One region of the Agrobacterium sp. ES01 genome, then DNA from elsewhere that is predicted to be linked to it. Evidence: riboswitches for the same ligand, from Rfam matches in the RefSeq annotation. Region 1 holds a riboswitch; the other holds the start of a gene.

The links. A riboswitch is a leader RNA that binds a small molecule or an ion and turns the genes downstream of it on or off. The one in region 1 is predicted to bind FMN.
Region 2: it holds a riboswitch for FMN, as region 1 does, so the genes downstream of both, ribB (3,4-dihydroxy-2-butanone-4-phosphate synthase) here and ACQQ2Q_RS00550 (DMT family transporter) in region 1, are expected to answer to the same signal.

What each region holds. Positions count from the first base shown of each region.
Region 1 is NZ_JBNQTH010000001.1:102,360-109,590, forward strand. It holds gene ACQQ2Q_RS00545 (esterase-like activity of phytase family protein) at 1-1,047, opposite strand, end outside; gene ACQQ2Q_RS00550 (DMT family transporter) at 1,180-2,091, opposite strand; FMN riboswitch at 2,245-2,389, opposite strand; gene hupB (DNA-binding protein HupB) at 2,608-2,886, opposite strand; gene lon (endopeptidase La) at 3,092-5,512, opposite strand; gene clpX (ATP-dependent Clp protease ATP-binding subunit ClpX) at 5,914-7,191, opposite strand.
Region 2 is NZ_JBNQTH010000007.1:150,616-157,846, forward strand. It holds gene ACQQ2Q_RS18810 (YcaO-like family protein) at 1-585, shown strand, start outside; gene ACQQ2Q_RS18815 (TfuA-like protein) at 582-1,274, shown strand; gene ACQQ2Q_RS18820 (hypothetical protein) at 1,406-1,639, shown strand; gene ACQQ2Q_RS18825 (MucR family transcriptional regulator) at 1,920-2,342, opposite strand; gene ACQQ2Q_RS18830 (IS3 family transposase) at 2,796-3,125, opposite strand; gene ACQQ2Q_RS18835 (transposase) at 3,134-3,427, opposite strand; gene ACQQ2Q_RS18840 (hypothetical protein) at 3,474-3,686, opposite strand; gene ribB (3,4-dihydroxy-2-butanone-4-phosphate synthase) at 4,554-5,192, opposite strand; FMN riboswitch at 5,311-5,455, opposite strand; gene ACQQ2Q_RS18850 (SDR family oxidoreductase) at 5,615-6,403, opposite strand; gene ACQQ2Q_RS18855 (sugar ABC transporter ATP-binding protein) at 6,422-7,231, opposite strand, start outside.

The sequences.
Region 1 (7,231 bases):
TTCGAGACCTTCTGTCTCGATACCCTTCTTGCCGGCGCGCTTGTCAGGGAAATGGCCGAGGCGGGCCACTTCGCGTTCGAACGACGCACCGGATTCGAACAGAACCTTGCCGGTCTTGTCGAAGATGGTGAAGCCACGCGAGCCACCCTGGTAGTCGCCTTCATTGGCGATCACGATACGATTGTCGTCCAGCCACTTCACAGCGTCAGGCTCGCGCTTCACATCTTTCAGAGACCCGGTGAAGTCGAGCTTGCCGTCTTTTTCGATGTCGATACCGTCAAGATCGACCGAACCAGCGGAGAAATTCGCGGTCACCTTGGAAGTCTTGCCGTCGATGATGACGATGTGATTGTTTTCCTGCATCGTCAGGGCAATTTCGCCGAGCGAATTGATGGAGACGAATTCCGGTTCCGGATCTTCAGGCGCGATCTCGGCAAGACCGGTCACGTCCACATGGCTGAGTGCGCCGCAATCGGCAGTGCCATCCTTGATTGGAATGATGACCACATCGCCGGCGGGCATCTGCGGCATTGCACCGTCGTTCAGTTCTTCGTCGCGCTCGTTTTCAATTGCGACGGCAATGAAGGACTTGTCGGGGGAGACCGCAACCGAGTCGGGCTGACCGCCGAGATCGCAGCTGGCTTCAACGGTCTTGGATGTCAGACCGACGATGGCGAGCTTGCCCGATGGCTTCACATAGCTTTCGGACGTGTTAACACCTGCGAAGACCTTGTCGCCGGCGATAGCAACTGAGGTCGGCTCGCCGTCGAGCATGACAGCGCCTGCTGCCTTGGGTGCCTTTGGATCGGTGATGTCGACGAAGCCGATGCCGCCCAGCGGGCTATCGGAATAGACGAGCGTGTTGCCGTCTTCCGAGGCATAGATGATTTCAGCCGAGGTTTGCGTCATCGGATCCTTGTCCGCCGGCAGATTGGTGGCGACAGGGAAAGACGCGATGCGGTTGAAGACCTGTTCCGCGCCAGCCGGGATGGCGGCGGAAGCGAGCAGAGCCGCGGTCAGGGCCGCGCGGGAAAATCCTGAAGTCATGGGAGAGCCCTCCTGTTCCATGAGAATGAGACAGGAGGCTTGTGCGTCACTTGGATGACAGACGAATGACAATGGCCGCCAATAGGCTGCCGTGATTGCCTCTATCGACCCCGCCGGTGCTTATCCACAGCCTCAGGCCGGCAGTTGGGTCTCCCGCTTCTCCTTGCCCATCTCTGTCCACATCAGGAACAGCGAAGCCGACAGGATCATCAGCGCACCCAGCCAGAGATAGCCTGCAGGCGCATAGCCGAACACCAACCACCCGGCCAGCACGTTGAGCGGCAGCTTCAGATCGTCGAATGGCTGTACATAAGCAGCATCCGCGACGCTGTAGGCGAGTGTCAGGAGATATTGGCCGAACGCTGTCAGCAGGCCTGCCACGAGCAGAAGCACCAACACCTGGCCGGTCGGCACCTCAAAGCCCGAGGCCAGTGCCAGACCGCCATTGATGGGCGTCAGCAGCACCAGCAACCAGACGGTGACGGTTTCTGCAGGCTCGAAATTGGTGAGGTTCTTCATCACCAGCGACGACGCTCCCCAGAGCAGGGCTGCCAGCACCGGCAGAAGCGCGGCTGCGGTAAATCCATCCGACCATGGCTGCAGAATGATCATGGCACCGGTGAAACCGACAGCCGTTGCTGCCCAGCGCACAGGCCCGACACGTTCGCCCAAGAACAGGCGCGCACCCATGATGATGAAGAAAGGCGAGGTCATCACCAGTGCGATCGCCTGCCAGATCGGCACCGAGGCCAGACCGATAGTCCAGGCCTGAACGCCAAAGGCGGCAAAGACCACTCGGATGATGTGACGCCAGGGATAGATCGTCTTCATGGACTTGATGCCAAGTCGGGCCAGCAAAGGCAGCGACAGCACGAAGGCAAAGCCATATTGCCAAAAGGCCGTCGAGGACGGGGAAAAGCCCAAAGTCATGGTGAGCCGCTGGGTGGCAACATTGAGAGCGGCAAAGGCAATGCCTGCGAGCACCATGAAAAATGCACCGGTTACGGCGCGGGAACGCAGAAGCAAAATCAAGCTCTGATTCATGTCATTCTTCCTTCACGTCAAAGGATCAACACAAATCAGGACGCATGAGAGGGATAGCGGCACGGTGCGCAAGACAATGACGATGCACCGTCTGACGAACACCCTCCCCCCGCGCCTGCCCGATGGCAGAACGCAAGGCGGAAGCCGCCAGGATCTCATTCTCTTTCATCCGGACTATGACCGTCGGCTCCGGCATCTCACCGGATCTGCTGACCTCCGCTTTCACGGAGCGCTCGCGGGCTCGGGAGAAAGGTCCCATACCGCCGGTGGGGACTTTCACCCCGCCCTGAGAATTCATGCCGGATTATCCGGCGACCATGAGTTAAGTGAAATCGGCGGTTTCATCAAGCACCGAATGATCCGCGTTTGCGAAACACTGCGTCTCTGAAAATGGCCAGCCCGCATGACGGGATGGGGGCCGCGCCCACAAAAAAAGAGCCCGACGCGTGTCCGGGCTCTTTTCATCACTTCCAATGAAGAGAAGTGCAAAGGCGCTTCCAGGGAAGCGCCCCACAATTACTTGTTGTTAACGGCGTCCTTCAGACCCTTGCCGGCCGTGAACTTCGGCACGTTGCGTGCCGGAATGTCGACTTCTGCGCCTGTCGAAGGGTTGCGGCCCTTGGATGCTTCACGATGCGAAACGGTAAAGGCACCGAAGCCAGCGAGACGGATGTCGCCGCCCTTTGCGAGTTCAGCCTGTACGGTTTCGAAAACTGCATCCACTGCCGACGCTGCGTCGGCCTTGGTCAAACCGCCCTTTTCGGCGACAGCAGATACGAGCTCGTTCTTATTCATGTTTCCACCCTTTCTGATTGGCATGAAACGACTCTGAATTGAGGTCGGGCGGAGAATACGTGTAGTTCCGCCCATAGCAACTGAAAAGCACTGCAAAAGCCCGCAAAACAAGACGTTCCGGCGTTTTTACACAAAAAAGGCTGGCATATTAGCCAGCCTTTTCATTGGGAATGTGCCAATTTGGCAAGAATGCGGCAATTAAGCCTCAGTGTGCCACTGAAGCGCCACCTTCTTCGGCCCCGTCAGCCGTTGTAACGGCGGGCGTTTGAAGGCTTGCATCCCATTCGATCGGCTCCGGAACGCGCAGCAATGCGTGCTCAATCACCTCGCCCATGCGGGACACGGGAACGATCTCAAGATTGTTCTTCACATTGTCCGGAATGTCAGCCAGATCCTTGGCATTTTCTTCCGGGATCAGAACCTTCTTGATGCCGCCGCGAAGGGCCGCAAGCAGCTTTTCCTTCAGGCCGCCGATCGGCAGCACGCGACCGCGCAAGGTCACTTCCCCTGTCATCGCGATATCCTTCGACACCGGAATACCGGTCATGATGGACACGATGGCGGTTGCCATGGCGATACCGGCAGACGGACCGTCCTTCGGCGTTGCACCTTCTGGAACGTGCACGTGTATGTCCGACTTGTCGAAGCGCGGAGGCTCAATGCCGAAATCGACAGCGCGCGAGCGGACGTAAGACGCCGCAGCCGAGATCGATTCCTTCATGACGTCCTTCAGGTTACCGGTCACAGTCATACGACCCTTACCCGGCATCATGACGCCTTCGATTGTCAGCAGCTCGCCGCCAACCTCTGTCCATGCAAGACCGGTGACGATACCAACCTGATCCTCGCCCTCAGCTTCACCGTGACGGAAGCGCGGAACACCGAGGTAATCGTGGATGTTGGCAGCTGTGACCGAAACCGACTTTACCTTACCTTTGATGATTTCGGTCACGGCCTTACGGGCGAGCTTCATCAGTTCGCGTTCGAAGGAGCGTACACCGGCTTCGCGGGTATACTGCTGAATGACAGCCATCAGGGCATCGTCGCTGACCGAGAACTCTTCGGGGCGAAGCGCATGCTCCTTGATTGCCTTCGGCAGAAGGTGACGCTTGGCGATCTCGCGCTTTTCATCTTCGGTGTAACCGGCGATGCGGATGATCTCCATGCGGTCCATCAACGGGCCTGGAATGTTCAGCGTGTTGGCCGTGGTGATGAACATGATGTCGGACAGATCGTATTCGACTTCCAGGTAGTGATCCATGAATGTCGAGTTCTGTTCCGGATCGAGCACCTCAAGCAGAGCCGAAGACGGATCGCCGCGATAGTCCTGACCCAGCTTGTCGATCTCATCGAGGAGGAACAGCGGGTTGGCCTTCTTGGCCTTCTTCATCGACTGAATGACCTTGCCAGGCATCGAACCGATATAGGTGCGACGGTGACCACGAATTTCAGCCTCGTCACGAACGCCACCGAGCGCCATGCGAACATATTCGCGACCGGTCGCCTTGGCGATCGACTTGGCAAGCGATGTCTTGCCGACGCCGGGAGGTCCAACGAGGCAAAGGATCGGACCCTTCAACTTCTTCTGGCGGGCCTGAACGGCGAGATATTCGACGATCCGCTCCTTGACCTTGTCGAGACCGAAGTGATCCTCATCGAGAACCTGTTCAGCCGCGTTGAGGTCGACCTTGACCTTGGACTTCTTTCCCCAGGGCAGGCACAGCAGCCAGTCGAGATAATTGCGCACGACCGTTGCCTCTGCAGACATCGGGCTCATGTTGCGCAGCTTCTTCAACTCGGCTTCGGCCTTTTCCTTGGCCTCCTTGGTGAACTTGGTCTTGGAAATGCGGTCTTCCAGCTCGGCCATCTCGTCACGACCGTCTTCGCCGTCGCCGAGTTCCTTCTGGATCGCCTTCATCTGTTCGTTGAGGTAGTATTCGCGCTGGGTCTTCTCCATCTGACGCTTGACGCGCGAACGGATGCGCTTCTCGACCTGAAGGACGGAAATTTCGCCTTCCATGAAGCCGAGCGCCTTTTCCAGACGACCCTTCACGCTCACCGTTTCCAGCATTTCCTGCTTTTCGGTGATCTTGATCGACAGATGCGAGGCAACCGTATCGGCCAGCTTGGAATAGTCCTCGATCTGGCTCGCAGCTCCGACGACTTCCGGAGAAATCTTCTTGTTGAGCTTCACATAGTTCTCGAACTCGGACACGACAGAGCGCGACAGAGCCTCAATTTCAACAGCATCTTCTTCCGGCTCGTCGAGCAGGACAGCCGTTGCCTCATAAAAATCCTCGCGGTCGGTATAGGCTTCGACCCTGGCACGGGCACGGCCTTCGATCAGGACCTTTACTGTGCCATCGGGCAGCTTCAGCAGCTGCAGCACATTTGCAACCGTGCCGATCTCGAAGATCGCATCGGAAGCCGGATCATCATCACCGGCGCTCATCTGGGTTGCGAGCATGATCTGCTTGTCGGACCCCATGACTTCTTCAAGCGCACGGATGGACTTCTCGCGGCCGACGAACAGGGGAACAATCATGTGGGGGAAAACCACAATGTCACGCAGAGGCAATATCGGATAGATATTGGTTTGGCCTGCGCCAGACGTTTCATCGGTCATTGCATTTCCTTTCAAACGGCCTGTTACCAGGCGCTTTCGCCGCTACCCCAAAGGGCTGCATGCGTATTCTTCTGTCCCGGCAGAAATGGAGTGCCGGAGCCGCTAATTCAAGCCTGACCGCTGCCGCTCCCCTAATTTGTGACGGACGCGGACAAGGGAACGCAACATAAAGCTATAGAACGCGAAACTAATGCGGGGCTGGAGCGATATCTTTCGCCGACAAAGAAAATTCGACAGGCGAATCTTTCCGGACCACACAACCACGCCAAAGACCTACCCCAAGCCTTACGCTAGGGAAATAGACGCAGTGTGTAAAACTCGATGTTTTCCATGCTGTTGAGCCGGCAAGGCACAAAAAAGCCCGCCGGAGCGGGCTCTTTCGCAAATTCAGTTCAGGTAGATCAAGCCGAAGCGTTGGCCTTCTCTTCCTTGCGGTCTGCATAGATGTAGAGCGGACGAGAATTGCCGTTGACGACTTCGTCGGAGATGACGACTTCGCGAACGCCTTCCAGTTCCGGCAGTTCGAACATGGTGTCGAGCAGGATCTTTTCCATGATCGAGCGAAGACCACGGGCACCGGTCTTGCGGATGATCGCCTTGCGGGCAATTTCGCGCAATGCGTCCTCGTGGAATGTCAGTTCCACATCTTCCATCTCGAACAGGCGCTGATACTGCTTCACCAAAGCGTTCTTCGGCTCCGACAGGATCTGGATCAGTGCATCCTCGTCAAGGTCTTCGAGCGTTGCCAGAACCGGCAGACGGCCGATGAATTCGGGGATAAGTCCGAACTTCACCAGATCTTCAGGCTCAAGGTCACGCAGCACGTGGCCGACACGACGGTCATCGGGTGCGGCAACAGCTGCACTAAAGCCGATCGACGTCTTTTCACCACGGTCCGAGATGATCTTGTCGAGGCCGGCAAAGGCACCGCCGCAGATGAACAGGATATTCGCGGTATCGACCTGCAGGAATTCCTGCTGCGGATGCTTGCGACCACCCTGCGGCGGAACGGAGGCAACCGTGCCTTCCATGATCTTCAGAAGCGCCTGCTGAACACCCTCGCCCGACACGTCGCGGGTGATCGAAGGATTGTCCGACTTGCGGGAGATCTTGTCGATTTCATCGATATAGACGATGCCGCGCTGGGCGCGCTCGACGTTGTAATCCGCAGACTGCAGAAGCTTCAGGATGATGTTTTCGACATCCTCACCGACGTAACCGGCTTCGGTCAGCGTGGTGGCATCGGCCATGGTGAAGGGCACATCGATGATGCGCGCCAATGTCTGGGCAAGATAGGTCTTGCCGCAGCCGGTCGGGCCGACGAGCAGGATGTTCGATTTCGCAAGCTCGATATCACCGCCCTTTGAGGAGTGTGAGAGCCGCTTGTAATGGTTATGCACAGCAACCGACAGAATCTTCTTCGCCTGGCGCTGACCGATAACATATTCGTCGAGCGTCTTGATGATGTCCTGCGGGGTCGGCACGCCGTCCCGCGATTTGACCATCGAAGACTTATTCTCCTCGCGGATGATGTCCATGCACAATTCGACGCATTCATCGCAGATGAAAACAGTCGGCCCGGCAATCAGCTTCCGGACTTCGTGCTGGCTCTTTCCGCAAAAAGAGCAATAGAGGGTATTCTTGGAGTCACCGCCGTTGCTACCGCTGACTTTGCTCATGTCTTCTTCCTTCCAGCACGCCGCTGCCCGTCAGGACTTC
Region 2 (7,231 bases), on a different contig from region 1:
AAGATCGCTCTTCGTCATATCAATGATCTGGAAGTTGTATCTCTTGTGCGGCGCATTGAGCAAGCTGGTCTCGAATTGGCAATGTTCGACATCACCAGTGATCTGGGTGTCCCCACGATGGTTGCTCTTTTGGCTCCTCGTCGGCCGCAAGCTCGCCGCGATCTTCGACATATAGATATTACTTTTGGCGCCGGCGCATCCTTTTCAGCAGGCGGCGCGATGCTGCGGGCCATCACCGAAGCCGTTCAGTCGCGAATGACGTATATCTCTGGCGCCAGAGATGACATTTTGCCGGATATGTTCACTCAGCCGGCACTAGCAGATCATATCGCGGCATTTGTCGCTCCTGCTCAAAAAATGCCTACGGATATTCCCTCATTGACAGTATCGGGCATCAACCATGCCCTGAAAACCCTGGTATCTCGTTTGGCCGACAAGGGGGTTGAACACATGCTTGCAATCGAGTTGGCCCCCGATTGGCTGCCCGTCAGCGTGGTGAAAGTTATTGTCCCCGAGCTTGAGAATCCTGATGGCGCGCGCCGACAACACTTCGGCATGCGGGCATTGTCGATGAGCCTGCAATGAAAGTCGTTTTTGTGGGGCCGTCATTGCCCGATGCCGCCGATGTTATCCCCCCTGACATCCAAATCAGGCCGCCAGCTTGCCAAGGTGACATCATGAAAGCCCTTCGAGACGGTGCGACCGTCATTGGTTTGATTGACGGGCAATTCGAATATGTCGCTCCGGTGTGGCACAAAGAACTGCTTTTTGCTTTGTCAAGCGGCGTAACAGTCTTAGGTGCTGCAAGCATGGGAGCACTTCGTGCCGCAGAATGTGCGCCTTATGGAATGATTGGAATCGGCCGGATATTTTCCGACTACCTATCGGGAAGACGCGTGGACGATGCCGATGTGGCACTCATACATGGCCCTGCTGAACTCAATTACCCGCCACTTTCGGTGCCCATGGTCAACGTGGATGCAACGTTGTCGAGGGCAAGAGAGCTTGGGCCGATTTGTGATCGTGATGTCGAACACCTGGCAGCGGTCGCGCGCGCAATTCACTACAAGGATCGTAGCTGGCGGCGCATTTTACGAGAAAGCCACTATAATGTAGAGTGTTATAATTCAATTATAGAGAGTTTTCTTGTTAATCAAAAACGCTTGGATGCGCTCGCTCTCCTAGAGACAATCAGGGTGAGCCAGTTCTCAATAAATCCCCGAAATGAATGGGTTTTTCAACCGACAACGATATGGCGAAAGCTTTATGGCTGAGTGTTTCCAGGCACTTGGCTTGACGGCGTTGCATCGCGTATTACGTGTGCAACGGCTTTGCAACGCGCCATCGCTGGGAGAGTGTGCAATGAATACGCAACGGCACATTCATACCTAAGGGGCATAGAGAAATGGTTGCAACCAAGACCACGCCAAGTGCAGAGCGACAACAGGACTTGCTTGCCTTGATGAACATGCTCGGATACGCGCAAAATGCCGCCAAGGACATGGGGGCAAGCGTCGCGGCGTCTCTTATTAACGATGCGGTTATCGCTCTGCTGCCATGCTTGCAAAAAGAGCTTCCAGACTCGTTGGCCGCGGGGTCCGTTGCGCAACTTTCACAGACCAGAAGTGGTCATTGTTGAGTGCAACACCGATCTTCCTCTATCAGCGGCGGATGTGTGGTCACTATATCCAACCTGGCTGGCTAAATTCACGAAGACGTTTTGCAGGAAGCTTGGCTGATCTGCGCAACAGATCGAGAGATTAAGCAGTAGTGGTGACCGAGGTTTTGGGTTTATTTTACCTCTCGATACTGAGCCGCGATATGTCGCCGACAGTTGGCGCACTAGATAATTCCGCCTCAGACCATTGGGCAAAGATATGGATCTTGGCCTATCGAAATCGTGATGGCCGTAAGATGGATCACTTCTGCTTCCGCTGACCAAGACCCATTTGTTTGGCTAAATGCGCGCGCGCATCAGCGTATCCTTTAGCGACCATCGGGTAAGCATTTGGGAGCTTCCACTTCTCACGATAGGCGGCGGGTGTGAGAGAGTGTTTGGCATTCAGATGGCGCCTGATCGCTCGAAATGCATCTCCGCATTCAAGGCAGATTACGGCATCGTGCTGAATGGATTTTCGAACGGTGACGGCAGGCTTTGGTTTTTCAATATCTATCTCGCTTTCAGTGGATTTCACCTGATTGCTCAAGGCAGTCAGCACGCTGACAATGAGGGACGGGAGTTCTGCGCCGGGCACAGCATTATTCCTGACATAAGCTGTTACGATATCAGCTGTTAGTTCGACCAGAAGGTTTCCGTCAAAAATCGTCTCATCCTGCTGCATTCTGCCTATCCTTCACAAACGGAACACATTTACAGATCGCCGTTCAAAGTAAAGTATAAGTGGTTCTCCCGCAATATTTCACTTTGATAATGATAATAAAAGCGGATATATATCGCCTAATTGAACGAAATATATACTTCGTTCCTGCAGCAGCTGTGTCGGAAAGGACGTTGATTTGCGAGAATGTAATTATTATATTAGTATATAATATTATAATTACATTCCTTGCTTTTATTGAGCTGATAATCGATCCCAGGCAGACAATCCGGTCTCGTTATTTCTAGGGTCTCCAAGCTCATATACCATTAGAATGGTGACAATCTTGGTCCCCTATATGTGTCTGATCTGACATTCGCTGGCCCATCAAAGATCAAACAGGTGAGCAGTCTGATCTTCGAGGCGGGCATTGAAATGCATTCAGTTCCATCTTTTCCAAGCGGAATTTAACAATCCTCAATCATGTCGTATTCGACATGTGCGCACAGCCGGATAACCGTGTGCGCGCGGACGGACAGCTGCTTGGTAGATCGGCATCAGACCCATGAGCCGCATCAGCCGCCGGATCCGCTTTTCGTTCACCGGATGGCCTTCGTTCTTCAAGTGCCAGGTCATCTGCCGGACACCGAAGAACGGCGTCTCTAGGAACTGTTCATCGATCTGGCGCATCAGGGCGAGGTTCATCTCACTCTCGCCCTTCGGCGTGTAATAGAAAGACGAGCGCGAGATCGACAGCAGCGAACACTGCTTGCCGACCGATAAGTCTGACTGCCTCGGCTCGATCATGCCGCGCCTCATTTCACGCCCCAGGGCTTGAGCTTTCTGGACAAAAAATCGTTGGCGACCGCCAGCTCCCCGATCTTGGCGTGGAGCTCTTTCACCTCGTCTTCGCCAATCTCTGGCTTTCGTTTGCCGCCACGTCCAAAAACGTCCGAAGCTCCTTCCAGCAGGGCACGCTTCCATTGATGGATCATGGTCGGATGAACTCCGAACCGGCTCGCCAGCTCCGAGGCCGTCTCTTCGCCCTTCAAGGCTTCAAGGGCGACTTTCGCCTTGAACTCCGGCGAATGCTGCTTGCGTTTCGACATCTCTGATCTCCTTGTTCTCGAAGACCAGCAGACAACAAATCGTAGCTTACGTCAGTGTCCGAATTTCGGGAGGTAGCTCAGTCAGCGGCAACCACAAACGACCGCGCGCAAGCAGGGTATCGGCATCTTTCGGTCCCTGAGATCCGGACTTGTGGGGCTGCGGTTCGCCTTTTTCCCAGTCCGTCAGTATTTCGTTGACAACGGCCCAACTTGCCTCGATGTTGTCGGTACGCTGAAACAGAATGGCATCTGCGGTCATGCAATCATAAAGCGACTATTCCTTGCTATTCATGCGCGCCGATTTGTAGCAAATGGGCGATATGCCAAGTTGGTCGACGTCAGCGTGATCCGCCCGGTCGTGGACAAGGTGTTTCTTTTGCGCAGACGGCGGACGCCTTGCCTTTGTCGAGACCGGGCGTGAAAAGGGGAAGTTGTCATTGCCGTTTCGCAATGACCGGCGGCATCACTGCATGATGTCCGCTTCCATAACTCTTGCGGGAGGAGCGGACATTCTTCTTTTTGCCTCGTGAAATACTTCCGAGGTCAGCCAAACTTGTTGGCCTAGCTCTAAAATGGCGCACAGCGTGAAGAATTGGTGTCGATGTCGGCCAAGCTCTTGAGAAGACGTCGCTCTCTCAAACGGGAGGCCGTCGCTATTTGGCATCTGATAGTGCATCTCAAATGGTACGCCGAGGTTCTCGTTGTTCGCGTAGACTCAATGGCCTCCAGCGTTCCGGCGATTTCTCATTCGCTAATGAACGTGGTTGTCAGCTTTGCGCTCTGGCTTCGGGCCAGCGCCAAAAGCGGAAATGCCTTTCCTTGTAGCATCAAAGTCTGGCTCACAGGATCGCGCCATCCTGTGCTTGTTTTTTCACACTGCCGCCCAGATGGTAAACTGCGAGAAAGGGTGCTGCATCTTTAAGAGACGGTGGTTGTTCCGGTTATGCAGCCGCCTACCGTAGCTTTGCCGCCAAAGCAGAGTGACTGCTTTGGCGTTTTGTACAGTTAGCGAAGCGCTATCACTCGGTTCCCAAGGAATCGAGCCTCTTGTTTCTTACGCTGTAGCAAGAAGGGATCGAGTTCTTCACTTGAAAGCGAAATGATCCCCCTAAAATGGAGATCCCTATCAGGCAGCAACAGCGGGCCGAGACGCATCGCTGCTGCCAGCCCTGTAAAGAATCAAGTCCTCGATCGAAATCAGCGGCAGACCATGCAGCTTGCAGAACTCGATCAGGTTGGGCAGACGCGCCATGGTGCCGTCGTCGTTGGCGACCTCACAGATCACGCCGGATGGTTTGGCCCCGATCAGGCGAGCGAGATCGACGGCAGCCTCCGTATGGCCAGGACGACCTAGAACACCGTCGGCATGCGCTCTTAGCGGGAAGATATGTCCCGGTCGCGCAAAGTCTTCCGGCAGCGAGGTTTCGTCCATCAGTGCCCGTACCGTCGCGGCCCGATCCGCCGCCGAAATCCCCGTCGTCGTGCCGTGGATGTAATCGACCGATACGGTGAATGCTGTCTTCAGATATTCGGTATTGTTGGGGACCATAAGCGGGATGTTGAGTGCATCCAGCCTTTCGCCTTCCATGGCAATGCACACGAGCCCGCGGGCATGCTTCATCATGAATGCGATCGTCTCCGGCGTCACATGATCTGACGCGACTATGATATCGCCTTCATTCTCACGGTCCTCGTCGTCGACCACGACGACCATGCCCCCGCGTGCGAGCGTCTCCAATGCGTCTTCAATTTTCGAAAGTGTCATTCAAGTGCCTTTCAAGGGTTACCGCGCGAGCGGCCAAAAACACGACCTGACGGTCGCCATTCTATCCCTTGGGCGAACACAGCACGCGCACCTCTCCTTGGCGGGGAGCCGCAGCAGCCGATGCTCTCTTCCATCCGGACTATGACCGTCGGCTCCGGCATCGCACCGGATCTGCTGCCTTTCACCGAGATGAAAGCGCTCGCGGGCTCCCGGCAAAGCCGGATACCGCCGGTGGGGAGTTTCGCCCCGCCCTGAGAACGGCCTTAATGTAGGGGATTGGCGCCCGGCTTTTCAAGCGCAAACTGTGCAAATTCAGGAAAATATACCCTCTTGTCGCCCAGTCGACACTCGATGACGTGAAACAAAAAAGCACGGTGCTCGCGCACCGTGCAGGCTTGGGAGGCCTTGATATTGCTGGGCGTTTACCAGCAGCAGAAGCCGCCATCGACGAGGAGGTCGACACCGGTGATGAAGCTGGAAGCGCCGGACAACAAGAAGACGGCTGGACCGACCATCTCGTCGACATTTGCCATGCGTTGCATCGGTGTCTGTTCTTCGAACTGTTTTGTTTGATGCACCATCTCAGGCCGTGTGTTCATCGGCGTGGCGGTATAGCCGGGACTGATCGTATTGACGCGAATGCCGCGTCCGACCCATTCCATCGCCATCGACTTCGTCATGTGAATGACGCCGGCCTTCGATGCATTGTAATGGCATTGGTTGAGGCCGCGATTGACGATGACCCCCGACATCGAGGCGATGTTGACGATCGAGCCGCGGCCGTTCTTTAGCATGGCATGTGCCTCGGCCTGGCACGACAGGAAGACGCCCTTCAGATTGATATCCATCATTGCCTGGAACTGCGCTTCCTCCATCTCCTCGGCCGGGTTCGCATTGGCTATGCCGGCAGCGTTAACGGCGAGTGTCAGTGGTCCCAGTTCCGTCTCTGTGCGTGCAACGGCCTCATGGAGCGCTGCGGCCTGGGTAACGTCTGCGGCGATCTTTATGCTGCGACGGCCTGCTGCCTCAATGTGGCGCGCAGTCGTTGCAAGCCCGTCATCGGTGCGGCGGTCAAGAAGCGCTACATCCGCGCCGCATTGGGCGAGCCCGATCGCAATGCGCTGGCCGATGCCGCTTCCGGCTCCCGTCACCAGTGCCACATTGTCCGAAAGATCGAAGAGTTTAGGGGCGTTTAAAGTCATGTCCGACATGGGTGGTTCTCCTGCAAATCAGATCGTAGCCAACTCCATGACCGACACGTCGTTTGCGTCGCCACGGTCGAGAATGCCGGCCTGTTTTCCCTGTGCCATCACCATGATCCGGTTTGAGACGCCGAGCACCTCTTCCAGATCCGAGCTGACCACGATGACAGCGATGCCCTGGCGGGCGAGTTCAATGATGGTGTCGTAGATCGATGAACGCGCGCCGACATCGATACCGCGCGTCGGTTCGTCGAGAACGACAACCTTCGGGTTGCGGGCCAGCCACTTGGCAAGAACGACCTTTTGCTGGTTGCCTCCGGAAAGCTCTCCGGCGTTTTGCTCGCCACGGCCCTTCACGCCAAATTTCCGGATGTAGCCGACGGCGAACTGGCTGAGACGCTTCGATGTGATCCAGCCGGTTTTCGAAACGGCATCCAGATTGGCGTAGCCGATATTCTCCGTGATCGCGTGCTCGAGAACCAGACCCTGGAGCTTGCGATCCTCGGGAACGAGTACGATGCCATTGCGGATCGCATCGCGGGGAGAACGCGGAGTGATCACCTTGCCATTGAGTACGACGTCTCCAGCGGCGATCGGGTCCGCTCCGGTGATCGCACGGACGACTTCGGTGCGCCCGGCGCCGACAAGTCCTGCGATCCCGAAGATTTCGCCTCGCTTCACCGCGAAATCTATGTTTCGGAATGTCCCTGTTGGAGAGGACAGACCGCGTACTTCAAGAATGATGTCGTCGGAAGGGACCGGTATTGCGGGGAACATGCGGTCCAGTGAGCGGCCGACCATGGCCTCGACGATGGTCCGCACCGGGACGTCGCCACT